Regions from separate parts of the Sphingopyxis sp. BE259 genome, predicted to be linked through region 1. Evidence: riboswitches for the same ligand, from Rfam matches in the RefSeq annotation. Region 1 holds a riboswitch; the other holds the start of a gene.
What was found. Region 1 has a riboswitch for cobalamin ahead of J2X44_RS13045 (TonB-dependent receptor domain-containing protein). Riboswitches for the same ligand answer to the same signal wherever they lie in the genome.
Positions count from the first base shown of each region.

Region 2: another riboswitch for cobalamin. It lies ahead of J2X44_RS02485 (TonB-dependent receptor domain-containing protein); the one in region 1 lies ahead of J2X44_RS13045 (TonB-dependent receptor domain-containing protein).

Region 1 is NZ_JAVDWM010000001.1:2,701,327-2,707,042, forward strand. It holds gene J2X44_RS13035 (acetyl-CoA acetyltransferase) at 1-907, shown strand, start outside; gene J2X44_RS13040 (acetyl-CoA C-acyltransferase) at 912-2,060, shown strand; cobalamin riboswitch at 2,113-2,333, shown strand; gene J2X44_RS13045 (TonB-dependent receptor domain-containing protein) at 2,510-4,354, shown strand; gene cobO (cob(I)yrinic acid a,c-diamide adenosyltransferase) at 4,354-4,962, shown strand; gene J2X44_RS13055 (ABC transporter substrate-binding protein) at 4,962-5,716, shown strand, end outside.
Region 2 is NZ_JAVDWM010000001.1:507,075-512,790, reverse strand. It holds gene J2X44_RS02500 (Ppx/GppA phosphatase family protein) at 1-658, shown strand, start outside; gene J2X44_RS02495 (RlmE family RNA methyltransferase) at 655-1,401, shown strand; gene J2X44_RS02490 (S41 family peptidase) at 1,517-2,986, shown strand; cobalamin riboswitch at 3,241-3,427, shown strand; gene J2X44_RS02485 (TonB-dependent receptor domain-containing protein) at 3,570-5,519, shown strand; gene J2X44_RS02480 (hypothetical protein) at 5,519-5,716, shown strand, end outside.

The sequences.
Region 1 (5,716 bases):
CTATGGCCTCGCCCTCGTGCTCGGGATTGAACTGATGCGCAACGTCCCCGGCCAGCGCGCCGCCGAATATCTCGGCGCCGCCGCGTGGGCGGGCCGTGAGGCGCAGGAAGCGCGCTACCTGTGGCCGTGGATGTTCGCGCGCGTTGCCGAGGAATATGAGGAACGCTTCGGTCTCGATCGCGCGCATCTGCGCGGCATTTCGGCGAACAATTTCGCCAATGCCAAGAAGAACCCGAACTCGCAGACGCGCGGCTGGGCGGTCACCGACGACCATCTGGGCGAGAATGACGAGGTCAATCCGCTGATCGAGGGATCGCTTCGCAAGTCCGATTGCGGGCAGGTCACCGATGGCGCCGCCGCGATCTTCCTCGCCTCGCGCGAGGTCGCCGAAGCCTATGCGAAGCGCCGCGGCATTCCAATCGAAAGTATCCCGCGCATCAAGGGCTGGGGCCATGCCACCGCGCCGCTGCTTTATTCCACCAAGGTCGCGGACAGCCGCGGCGGCGATTATGTTTTCCCCAGCGTCCACAAAACGATGATGGACGCGCTCCGCCGCGCCGAGATGCCCGACATCTATGCTTGCGACGGGGTCGAGGTGCATGATTGCTTCTCGATCACCGAATATATGGCGATCGACCATTTCGGCATCACCAAACCCGGCGAAAGCTGGCGCGCGGTCGAGGACGGCACGATCGCGCTCGGCGGCAAGCTGCCGGTCAACCCGTCAGGCGGGCTGATCGGGCTGGGGCATCCCGTCGGTGCCACCGGCGTCCGCATGCTGCTCGACGGCTGGCGGCAGGTCACCGGCAACGCGGGCGATTATCAGGTCGGGGGCGCGCGCAATTTTGCGACCTTCAACGTCGGCGGCAGCGCGACGACCGCGGTCAGTTTCGTCGTCGGCGTCTGATCGGTTGGACGTCTTTCTCTACGACGCCGTGCGAACCCCGCGCGGCAAGGCGCGCCCCGATGGCGGGCTAGCCGGACTGACCCCGCAGGAACTGGTCCGCCAGCAGGCGGCGGCGCTCGCCGCACGCTGCGGCGATTTTGTGCCCGAGGCGCTGATCCTCGGCTGCGTGACGCAGAGCGGCGCGCAAGGCGGGCACATCGCGATGCTCGCGAAGCTCCACGCGGGCCTGCCCGACACGACCGCCGCTCACAGCATCAACAATTATTGCGCATCGGGCCTGTCGGCGATCGGCCAGGCGGTCGCGAAAGTCGCGAGCGGCGAAGCCAATTGCATCCTCGCGGGCGGCGTCGAGTCGATGAGCGCGACGCCATTCCTGAGCGACGGCGCCGCTTTCTACACCGACGACAGCTTGCCGCCGCGGGCGCGCTTTGTGCCGCCCGTCCTCGCCGCCGACCGGCTCGCGAACGCCGAGGGCATCACCCGCCCCGACCTTGATGCCGTGGCCCTCGCCTCGCAACAAAAAGCCGGTCAGACCGACACCGACCCCGCACTCCAATACTCCCGCATCGCCACCGGCCCGCTGACCGGCGAGGAGTGCATCCGCCCGCAAACCACCGCGGAATCGCTCGCCGCCGCGCCGCCTGCCTTTGGCAAATTGCAGCAGCAATATTCCGACGCGCTTGCGGGCGAGACGTTCGAGCCGCTCCACAGCATCGCGCACGCGCCGCCGATCTGCGACGGCGCAGCCCTCGCGCTGATCGGCAGCGCTGGGCTTGGCACCGCGCCGCGCGCGCGCGTCGTCGCCTTTGCCGAAAGCGGCGGCGACCCCGCCGCGTCGCTGACTGCGGGTTTCATCGCGATGGACAAGGTGCTCGCAAGCGCCGGTTTGACCCTCGCCGATATGGACCGGATCGAATTCATGGAGGCCTTTGCCGTCACGATCGCCAAATTCCTGCGCGACCGCGACGCCGACCCGGTGCGGGTCAATGTGAGCGGCGGGCATCTGGCCAAGGGGCATCCGATGGGCGCGAGCGGCGCGATCCTGACCTCGACCCTGCTCGACGCACTCGATGCGTGCGGCGGCAAATATGGCCTGGTCGTGCTGACCGGCGCGATGGGCGTCGGCGCCGCGATGATCGTCCAGCGCCAATAAAGCCGATTGCGCCCGCCCGCCATTCCGCTATGGGCGGCGCGTGCGGGGTTCGCCCCGCACAGATCGCGCCGGTGCCCGAAAGGGCTTAAAATGGGAACGCGGTGATGGGGTTCTTGCCGAACCCCCGAAGCCGAGGCTGTCCCTGCAACTGTAAGCGGCGAGCGCGATGCACCGTCCGGATCTGATCCGGACAGCCACTGGGGTGACCTGGGAAGGCGTGCATCAAGCCCTGACCCGCGAGCCAGGAGACCTGCCGGCGTGGGTCGCTCACTGCCAAGGCCCAGGGAAAGGCCGCGGCACGGACACTTCCGTCGAGCGACGACCAAGCGGCTGGAGCCGCTTCGGTGCCGGGGTTGCAGGCATAAACGCCACTTGCGACGCCAGCATGGGTCGATCGCGCGCGCGTTTCGGCAGGCTCCGCCTTCGTTGCCGGCGTGCGGGGGTTTCCCATGTTCAAATTTGCGACCATTTCCTTGTTGGCATTTGCTGTAGCGACGCCGGCTTTTGCCCAAACCGCCGACGATATCGTCGTCACCGCGTCGGGCATCGAACAACCGCGCGACGAGGTCGGGCAGGCGATCACCATCATCGATGCCGATACGATCGAACGGCGCCAGTCGGTCGATGTCGTCGATCTGCTCGCCACCACCCCCGGCGTCCGCTTCAACCGCACCGGCGGCGCCGGATCGGTGGCGGGCATCTCGCTGCGCGGCGCCGAAACGACCCAGACATTGGTGCTGATCGACGGCGTGAAGGTCAACGACCCCAGCGGCATCGGCGACGGTTATGATTTCGGCCATCTGCTGACTGGCAACATCGACCGGATCGAGGTGCTGCGCGGTTCGAACTCGGTCGTGCATGGCAGCCAGGCGATCGGCGGCGTGGTCAGCCTGATGACCGCGACACCCGCCGAGGGTTTTGCCGCGAACGCTTCGGCCGACTATGGCTATAGCGACACCCTCACTGCCAAGGCCGATGTATCGGGCACCGCCGGGCGCGTGTCTGGCGGCATCGGCGGCGCCTATTTCCGCACTGACGGCATCTCGTCGGCCGCGGTCGGCACCGAGAAGGATGGGTACAAGAATTTCGCCGGCAACGCGCGGCTGAAGGTCGCGTTCAGCGACGCACTCAGCCTCGACCTGCGCGGCTATTACATCACTGCCGACCTCGCTTATGATAGCTTCTTCGGCGCGCCCGCCGATAGCGCCGATGTCGCCAAGCTCGACCAATATGTCGGCTATGCGGGGCTGAACCTCGCCCTGTTCGACGGCCGCTTTACCAGCCGCGCGGCGGTGACCTGGTTACGCAACGACCGCGATTATTATTTTGTCCGCGGAACCGCCCCCGATTACGGCTATTCGGGCACCAACCTGCGCTTCGAATATCAGGGTGTCGTTGCCCCGAGCGACAGTGCGAAGCTGATCTTCGGCTATGAGCATGAGCGCCCCGATTATGATTTCTTCGGCTTTGGTTCGACCGACAGCCAGCGCGCCAATATCGACAGCGTCTATGCGCTGGGCATCGTCCAGCCGTTTACCGGTCTGTCGCTGACCGGCGGGGTGCGCCACGACGACCACAACCAGTTCGGCGGTGCCACGACGCTGGGCGCCAACGCCAACTACACGCCCAACGATGGCGCGACCAATGTCCGGCTGAGCTATGGCGAAGGCTTCAAGGCGCCCTCACTCTATCAGCTTTACGATGCGTTCAGCGGCAATGCCGCGCTGCGCCCCGAACGGTCGAAAAGCTATGACATCGGCATCGATCAGAACCTCGCCGATGGCCGCGCGCTGGTGTCGCTCACCGCCTTCCTGCGCAACACCACCGACCAGATCAATTTCGACAATGCGACCTTCACCTATGGCAATATCGACCGCACTCGCGCCAAAGGTATCGAGGCGACGCTGGCGCTGCGGCCGGTCGACGCGGTCAATGTCACCGCATCCTACAGCTATATCGATGCCCGCGACCGCTCGGGACGCCCGGCGTTCGACGGCAAGCGCCTGCCCCGCCGCGCCGCGCACGCGATCAGCGTGTCGGCGGATTATGACTGGTCGTTCGGCCTGTCGACCGGCGCGACGATCACGATGGTCGGCGACAGTTTCGACAATGCGGCGAACAGCGTGCGGCTCGATGGCTATGCCCTTGCGGGCGTGCGCGCGTCCCTTGCGGTCACCGATCGGATCGAGCTTTATGGCCGCGTCGATAATCTGTTCGACGCCGATTATGCCACCGCGTCGGGCTATGGCACCTACGGCCGCGCGGCCTATGGCGGCGTGCGGGCGCGATTCTGATGAAGCCGCGCACCGACGCCGAGCATAATGCCAGGATGAAGAAGATCCAGGCGGCGCAGAACAAGAAGGTCGCGGCGAAGACGGTCGAAAAAGGATTGGTTATCGTCCATAACGGCCCCGGCAAGGGCAAGACATCGGCGGCGCTGGGCATGGCGATCCGCGCTATCGGTCACGATATGAAGGTCGGCGTGGTGCAATTCGTCAAAGGGGCGATGACGACGGGCGAGAAAGCGGTGTTCGACCGCTTTCCCGACCTGATCGAATTCAAACCGATGGGCGAAGGCTTTACCTGGGACACGCAGGACCGCGCGCGCGACATCACGGTCACCCGCGCCGCGTGGGACGAGGTCAAACGGATGATCGCCGATCCGTCCTATGCGATGGTGATCGCCGACGAGCTCAATATCGTGCTGCGCTACGACTATCTTCCGGTGGACGAGGTGCTGGCGACGCTCGCGGTCAAACCCCATATGACGCATGTCATCATCACCGGCCGCAACGCCCCACAATCGCTGATCGACGCCGCCGATCTGGTCACCGAAATGACGCAGGTGAAGCATCCGTTCCGCGAGCAGAATGTGAAGGCGCAGCGAGGGATCGAGTTTTGATGCAGCGGCGCGGCCTCTTGGCGGCGACAGGCCTGCTGGGCGGCGCGGCGCTGCTCTGGGCCGCTTCCCCTGCCCCGGCGGCAAAGGCACCCGCAGTGCCGCAGCGCATTGTGTCGATCAACCTGTGCGCTGACCAATTGGTGCTCGCGCTCGCCGACCGCGGCCAGATTGCCGGGCTGACCAAAAATGCCACTGACCGCGAAATGTCGGGCGAGGCGGCGGCCGCGACGGGGCTGCCGCTGCTCAGCAATTCCGCCGAGCAGATATTGGCGATCGAACCCGACCTGATCATCGGCATGCCCGCCAGCCGCAGCGCGGCGCTGGCCGCCTTGCCGCAGCCCGATTATCCGCTGCTCGACCTCGATACCGCGAACAGCCTCGACGAAATCTACACCTCGATCCGGCAGACCGCCGTCGCCGTCGGCCATCCGGCGCGCGGCGACGCGCTGATCGCCCGGATGCAGCGCGAACTGGTCGGGCTGCCCAAACCGGGCAAGGGCCGCGTCGCAGCCTATTATCAGCGGCGCGGCTATATGACCGGCACCGGCACGCTGATCGACGAGTTGATGACGCGCGTCGGGCTGGTGAATCTTGCCGGCAAGCTCGGCAAGCCGCCGTTGTCGCAACTGAGCATCGAAGAGATGGCCGCCGCGCAGCCTGATTTCCTGATCGTCGAAAGCGCGACCGACACAGTGATCGATCAGGGGAGCGAAATGCTGCACCACCCCGCGTTGAAAAACATTCCGCGGATCAG
Region 2 (5,716 bases), 2.2 Mb from region 1:
CGAAGAGGCGCGGCTCGCGGTGTTGGGGTGCCACAACCTGATGGAACCCGGCGAGGGCCCGGCGCTGATTTTTGACATCGGCGGCGGCTCGACCGAGCTGATGCATGTCGATGTGTCGGACCATGACGTAAAAATCCACGATTGGATCAGCGTGCCATGGGGCGTCGTGTCGTTGACCGAACATGCGCCGTTGCCCGACGACAGCCTAGAGGGCCGCCAGGCCGCCTATGCCCATATGCGCGAAGTGACGCGCACCGCCTTTGCCGCCTTTGCCGGGCGCGCCGAGCAGTTTGCGGGGCAAGAGCTGCGCCTGCTCGGCACCAGCGGCACCGTGACGACGCTGGCCAGCGTGTTCCTGAACCTGCCGCGCTACGACCGCCGCGCGGTCGATGGGCTGGTCGTGCCGTCGAATGCCATGCGCGACATCAGCCGCCGTCTGGCCGACGCCAGCATCGCCGACCGCGCCGAGATCGCCTGCATCGGCCGTGAACGCGCCGACCTGGTCGTCGCCGGTTGCGCCATATTGGAAAGTATCATCGACCTGTGGCCCGCGGCGCGGGTCGGCGTCGCCGATCGCGGCATCCGCGAGGGCATTTTGCGGACCTTGGCGATGCAGGGGCGCGACGTACCGGTGACCCGCCGCGAGTATCGCAAATGAGCAGCGGCAGCGGGAGCAGCAAGGGCGGCGGCGCCAAAGGAACCGGGGGCCGCGGCGGGCTGCATGTCCGCGTCAAGACCGCGAAAAAGCGCAGCGTGTCGTCGACGCGCTGGCTGCAACGCCAGTTGAACGACCCTTATGTCCGCCGGGCGCAGGCCGAGGGGTATCGCTCGCGCGCCGCGTACAAGCTGATCGAGCTCGACGAGAAATTCGGTTTCATCAAGAAAGCCCGCGCGGTCGTCGATCTGGGGATCACGCCGGGCGGCTGGTCGCAGGTCGTGCGCAAGACCAACCCCCGCGCGCGCGTCGCCGGAATCGATCTGCTGGCGTGCGAGCCGATCGAGGGGGTCGAAATCCTCGAGATGGATTTCATGGACGACGCGGCGCCCGATGCCCTGATCGAAGCGCTGGGCAGCGCCCCCGATCTGGTGATTTCCGACATGGCCGCGAACACGGTCGGTCATCAGCAGACAGACCATCTGCGCACCATCGGGCTGGCGGAAACCGCCGCCGATTTCGCGGTGCAGACGCTGCTGCCCGGCGGGGCGTTCGTCGCCAAGGTGTTTGCCGGCGGCGCCGATCACACCCTGCTGACCTTGCTGAAAAGGCATTTCACCACGGTCAAGCACGCCAAGCCGCCCGCCAGCCGCAAGGGTTCGCCCGAGCTCTATGTGATCGCCCAGGGTTTCAAGGGCCGTAGCGCCGCCGATGCGGCCGAAACCGGCGACGAAAACACGCGCTGACCCCGGCATCGGCCCAAGTTCATTGCGGGGCAATTTAATCGCGCATACATAAGGCGATGACTGCCGTATCTGCACCGACACGGCAGCGTATCGCGCTTATTTCCAAGGACAATCGATGAAGCATCGGTCGCAAAAAACCATCGCCCTGTTGACCATCTCGGCGTTTGTGCTGGCGTCGTGCGGCGGCGGCGGCAGTTCGAGCGGCGGCGGTGGTGGCGGCGGACCGGTGACCGTCACCCCGACCCCTTCGCCTACCCCGGCGGCGAGCTGCGGCCTCGCGGCGCGCCAAGGCTTTGCCAAGGCGGTGATCGACGAATGGTATTTGTTCCCCGGCGACGTCGCCACTGGGGTCAGCCCGGCAAGCTACACCGACGTTCAATCCTATATCGATGCGCTGGTCGCTCCGGCGCGCGCGCTCGGCAAAGACCGCTTTTTCACCTACATCACCTCGATCGCCGAGGAGAACGCGTTTTTCGCCAGCGGGTCGAGCGCCGGGTTCGGTATCCGCCTGACCTATGACCCCGCGGGGCAGCGCGTGCTGATCGCCGAGGCCTATGAAACCGCGCCCGCCTTTGCTGCGGGGATCGATCGCGGCACGGCGATTATCGGCATCGGCAGCAACAGCGGCAATATCCGCAGCATTTCGAGCATTGTCGCCGCCGAAGGCACCGCGGGCATCACCAATGCGCTGGGACCGAACGACCCTGGCGTCACCCGCGTGCTGCGGATCAACGATGCGGCAGGCACCCGCGACGTCACCGTCGCCAAGGCCGATTATGATCTCGATCCGATTTCGGACCGCTACGGGGCGAAAATCATCACCGAGGGCGGCCGCAATTACGGCTACCTCAATCTCCGCACCTTCATCTCGTCGGCGAACCCGCAATTGCGGGCCGCCTTCCTGAATTTCCGCAATCAGGGGGTGACCGACGTCATCATCGATTTCCGTTACAATGGCGGCGGGCTGGTTTCGACCGCCGAACTGATGGGCGACCTGCTCGGCAACAACCGCACGTCGAGCGACCTTTATTCGCAGACCAATTTTCGCGCCTCGAAGTCGGTCGAAAACGACCGCCATTTCTTTAACCCGCAGCCCGAATCGATTGCGCCGACCCGGATCGCCTTTATCGGCACCGGATCCACCGCATCGGCCAGCGAACTGGTGATCAATTCGATGCTGCCCTATCTGGGCACCAACATGACGCTGGTCGGCAGCAACACCTTTGGCAAGCCGGTCGGCCAGATCGCGCTCGACAAGGCCGAGTGCGACGACCGGATGCGCGTCGTCGCCTTCGCCACCGGCAATGCGACCGGCGCGAGCGACTATTACGGCGGGCTGGCACCGAAGATCGCCAACAGCTGCGCCGCAGGCGACGATTTGACCCTGCCGCTGGGCGATCCGCGCGAAGCATCGGTGCGCGCCGCGATCGATTTCCTGGCGGGCCGCAGCTGCACGACGCGGATCGCCGAGGCCAGCGTCGGTCCGGCAGCCCAGAGCAGCAATGTCCGCGTACAGGCCGAGCCCGAAATGCTGGTCACCGACGAGCCGAGCGCCGCGCAGCGCGAACTGCCGGGGCTGTTTTAGGGCCGGGGTGATGCCCCCCTTCCCCTTGATGGGGGAAGGATACGCAGCCTTGCCACGAATGTGGCTAGGCGAAGTTGGATGGGGGTGACGGTGCGTCCTTGCGCCATCGTCTCGGATCGAGGGCGCACCCCCACCGCTGCGACGAGGCAGCAAGCTGCCAAGTCTCACTGCCTCCCCCATGAAGGGGGAGGGATATTACGCTGAATCCACGCAGCCTCGAGAGCAGCGATTGACCGCCACCCCGAAATCAAGCTAACGGGCGCCAAGCGACAGGTTCCCCGGCGACGGGGACTAAGAGGGAACGGGAAAACCCCGGCTGCCCCTGCAACTGTACGCGGCGAGCCATCGGCCAATTGCCATTGGGACTGTCTGTCCCGAGAAGGCGGCCGATCCGGCGCTGACCCGCAAGCCAGGAGACCTGCCCGTCGCCGTCGTCTTTCGCGCGGGCAGGGTGCACCGAGCGGACGGGGGTGAACCCGCATGACGACAAAGTGAACCGCGTTCGCGCGGGGACGTTGTCGTGCGCCCGGTGGCCCAGACAGCGATCCCGCGTGCGCGCGGTGTTGTCGACAAGGTTACCAAGATGAATCGCATTTTTCGTGTTTCCGTTTCGCTCGCCGTCCTGGCGGCGTCCTCCCCCGTGCTTGCCAACGAGGCAGCGCACGCCGTCGCCGCCGACGGCGAGACCATCATTGTCACCGCAACCCGCGCGCCGCTGACCCTTGACGAAATTCCCGCCGCGATCGCGGTGCTCGACAAGGCCGCGATCGACCGCGCGCAGGATATTGGCGTCACCGAACTGCTGCTCCGCACCCCGGCGATCAGCATCTCGCGTAACGGCGGTTATGGGACATCGACATCGCTGCGTATCCGCGGCGCCGAATCGGACCATAGCGTCGTCGTGATCGACGGGGTGAAGCTCAACGATCCGTCGTCGACCGGCGGCGGCTTCAACTTCACCAATTTGCTGGTCGGCGACATCGCGCGGATCGAGGTGCTGCGCGGGCCGCAGTCGATCCTGTGGGGCAGCCAGGCGATCGGCGGGGTGGTCAATATCGTCACCGCATCGCCCGAGAAGGCGCTTGAAGGCAGTTTCGACATCGAAGCGGGATCGCGCAACACGGTCAGCGCGCGCGCCGCGATCGGTGGCCAGACCGGCCCGCTCAGCTGGCGGATCGGCGGCCAGCGCTTCACCACCGACGGCATTTCGTCGCACGCCAGAGCGTTCGGCGGGGTCGAACGCGACGGCTATCGCAACCACACTCTGTCGGGCCGCGCCGAACTGGCGCTCGCCGACAATGTCAGCGTCGAGGTTCGCGGCACTTATGCCAGCGGACGGGTGCAATTCGACGGCTTCAACGCCGACAGCGCCGACTATGGGCTGAACAAGGAGTTCGTCGGCTATGCGGGGGTCAATTTCGCCCTCGCCGATGGGCGGTTCCAGAACCGCATCGCTTACGGCTACACCGACACCAACCGCGACAATTTCAACCCGACCCGCGCCCGGCCGCAAAGTTTCGAGGCCGACGGCCGCAACAAACGCTGGGAATATCAGGGCAGTTTCGCGGTCGGCGACCGCATTTCGGCGATCTTCGGGGCCGAGAATGAGCGGTCCGATTTTCGCAGCCGGTCGCCCGCGGCATCGTTGTCGACCCCGCTGCCTGCGTTCGCGCGCGGCGAGGCCGAAATCACGAGCGCCTATGGCCAGCTGAGCGTCGAACCGGTCGATGGGCTGACGCTCAATGGCGGGGTGCGCTATGACGACCATGACCGTTATGGCGGACAGACTTTGTTCGCAGCAGGCGGCGTGTGGCGGCTGCCGACCGATACCGTGCTGCGCGCCAGCTATGGCGAGGGTTTCAAGGCGCCGAGCCTGTTCCAGCTGTTCAGCGAATTCGGCAACGTCAGCCTCGATCCCGAAGCCGCCAAGGGCTGGGAAGCGGGCATCGAACAACATCTGCTCGGTCGCCAGCTGGTCATCGGGGCGACCTGGTTCGACCGCACGACGACGAACCAGATCATCTTCAACAGCTGTTCGGCGACCGCCACCGATCCGCTGTGTTTCGTTCCCGGCAATCCGGCGGCGCGGCGCTTCGGCTATTATCTCAATGTTGCGCGCGCCGAAGCGCATGGCATCGAAGCATCGGCGGCGCTGACTCTCGGCGGGCTGACGGTGGACGGCAATTACAGCTGGGTCGTCGCCGAGGATCGCTCGCCCGGCACCGCCAATTTCGGCAAATGGCTGCCGCGGCGGCCGCGCGACACGGCAAACGCCTCGGCAAATTACGCCTTCGACTTCGGGCTCAGCCTGGGAGCGGCCGTGCGCTGGTCGGGCAAGAGTTTCGACAATGCGAGCAATGCGACGCGGCTCGACGATTATACGCTGGTCGATTTGCGCGCCGAGTTCGCGCTGTCGGATAGGGTCAAGCTGTTCGCCCGCGCCGAAAATATCTTCGACGAGCAATATATGACCGCATTCCGTTACGGTTCGCTGGGACGTAGCGTTTATACCGGCATCCGGGGGCGCTTCTGATGGCCGCGCTGTCGAGTCGCGGCGCATCGGCGCTGTGGGTGGCGCTGCTGACCGCGGCGAGCACCGCGACGACGCTGGCGCTCGCCTGCGCGACGCCCTTTCCCGCGCTCGCGGCCCTCGCGGCGGTGCATATGCGCCGCCGCGAGGGCGTGGCGCTGATGCTGCTCGCGTGGCTCGCGAGCCAGTGCGTAGGGTTC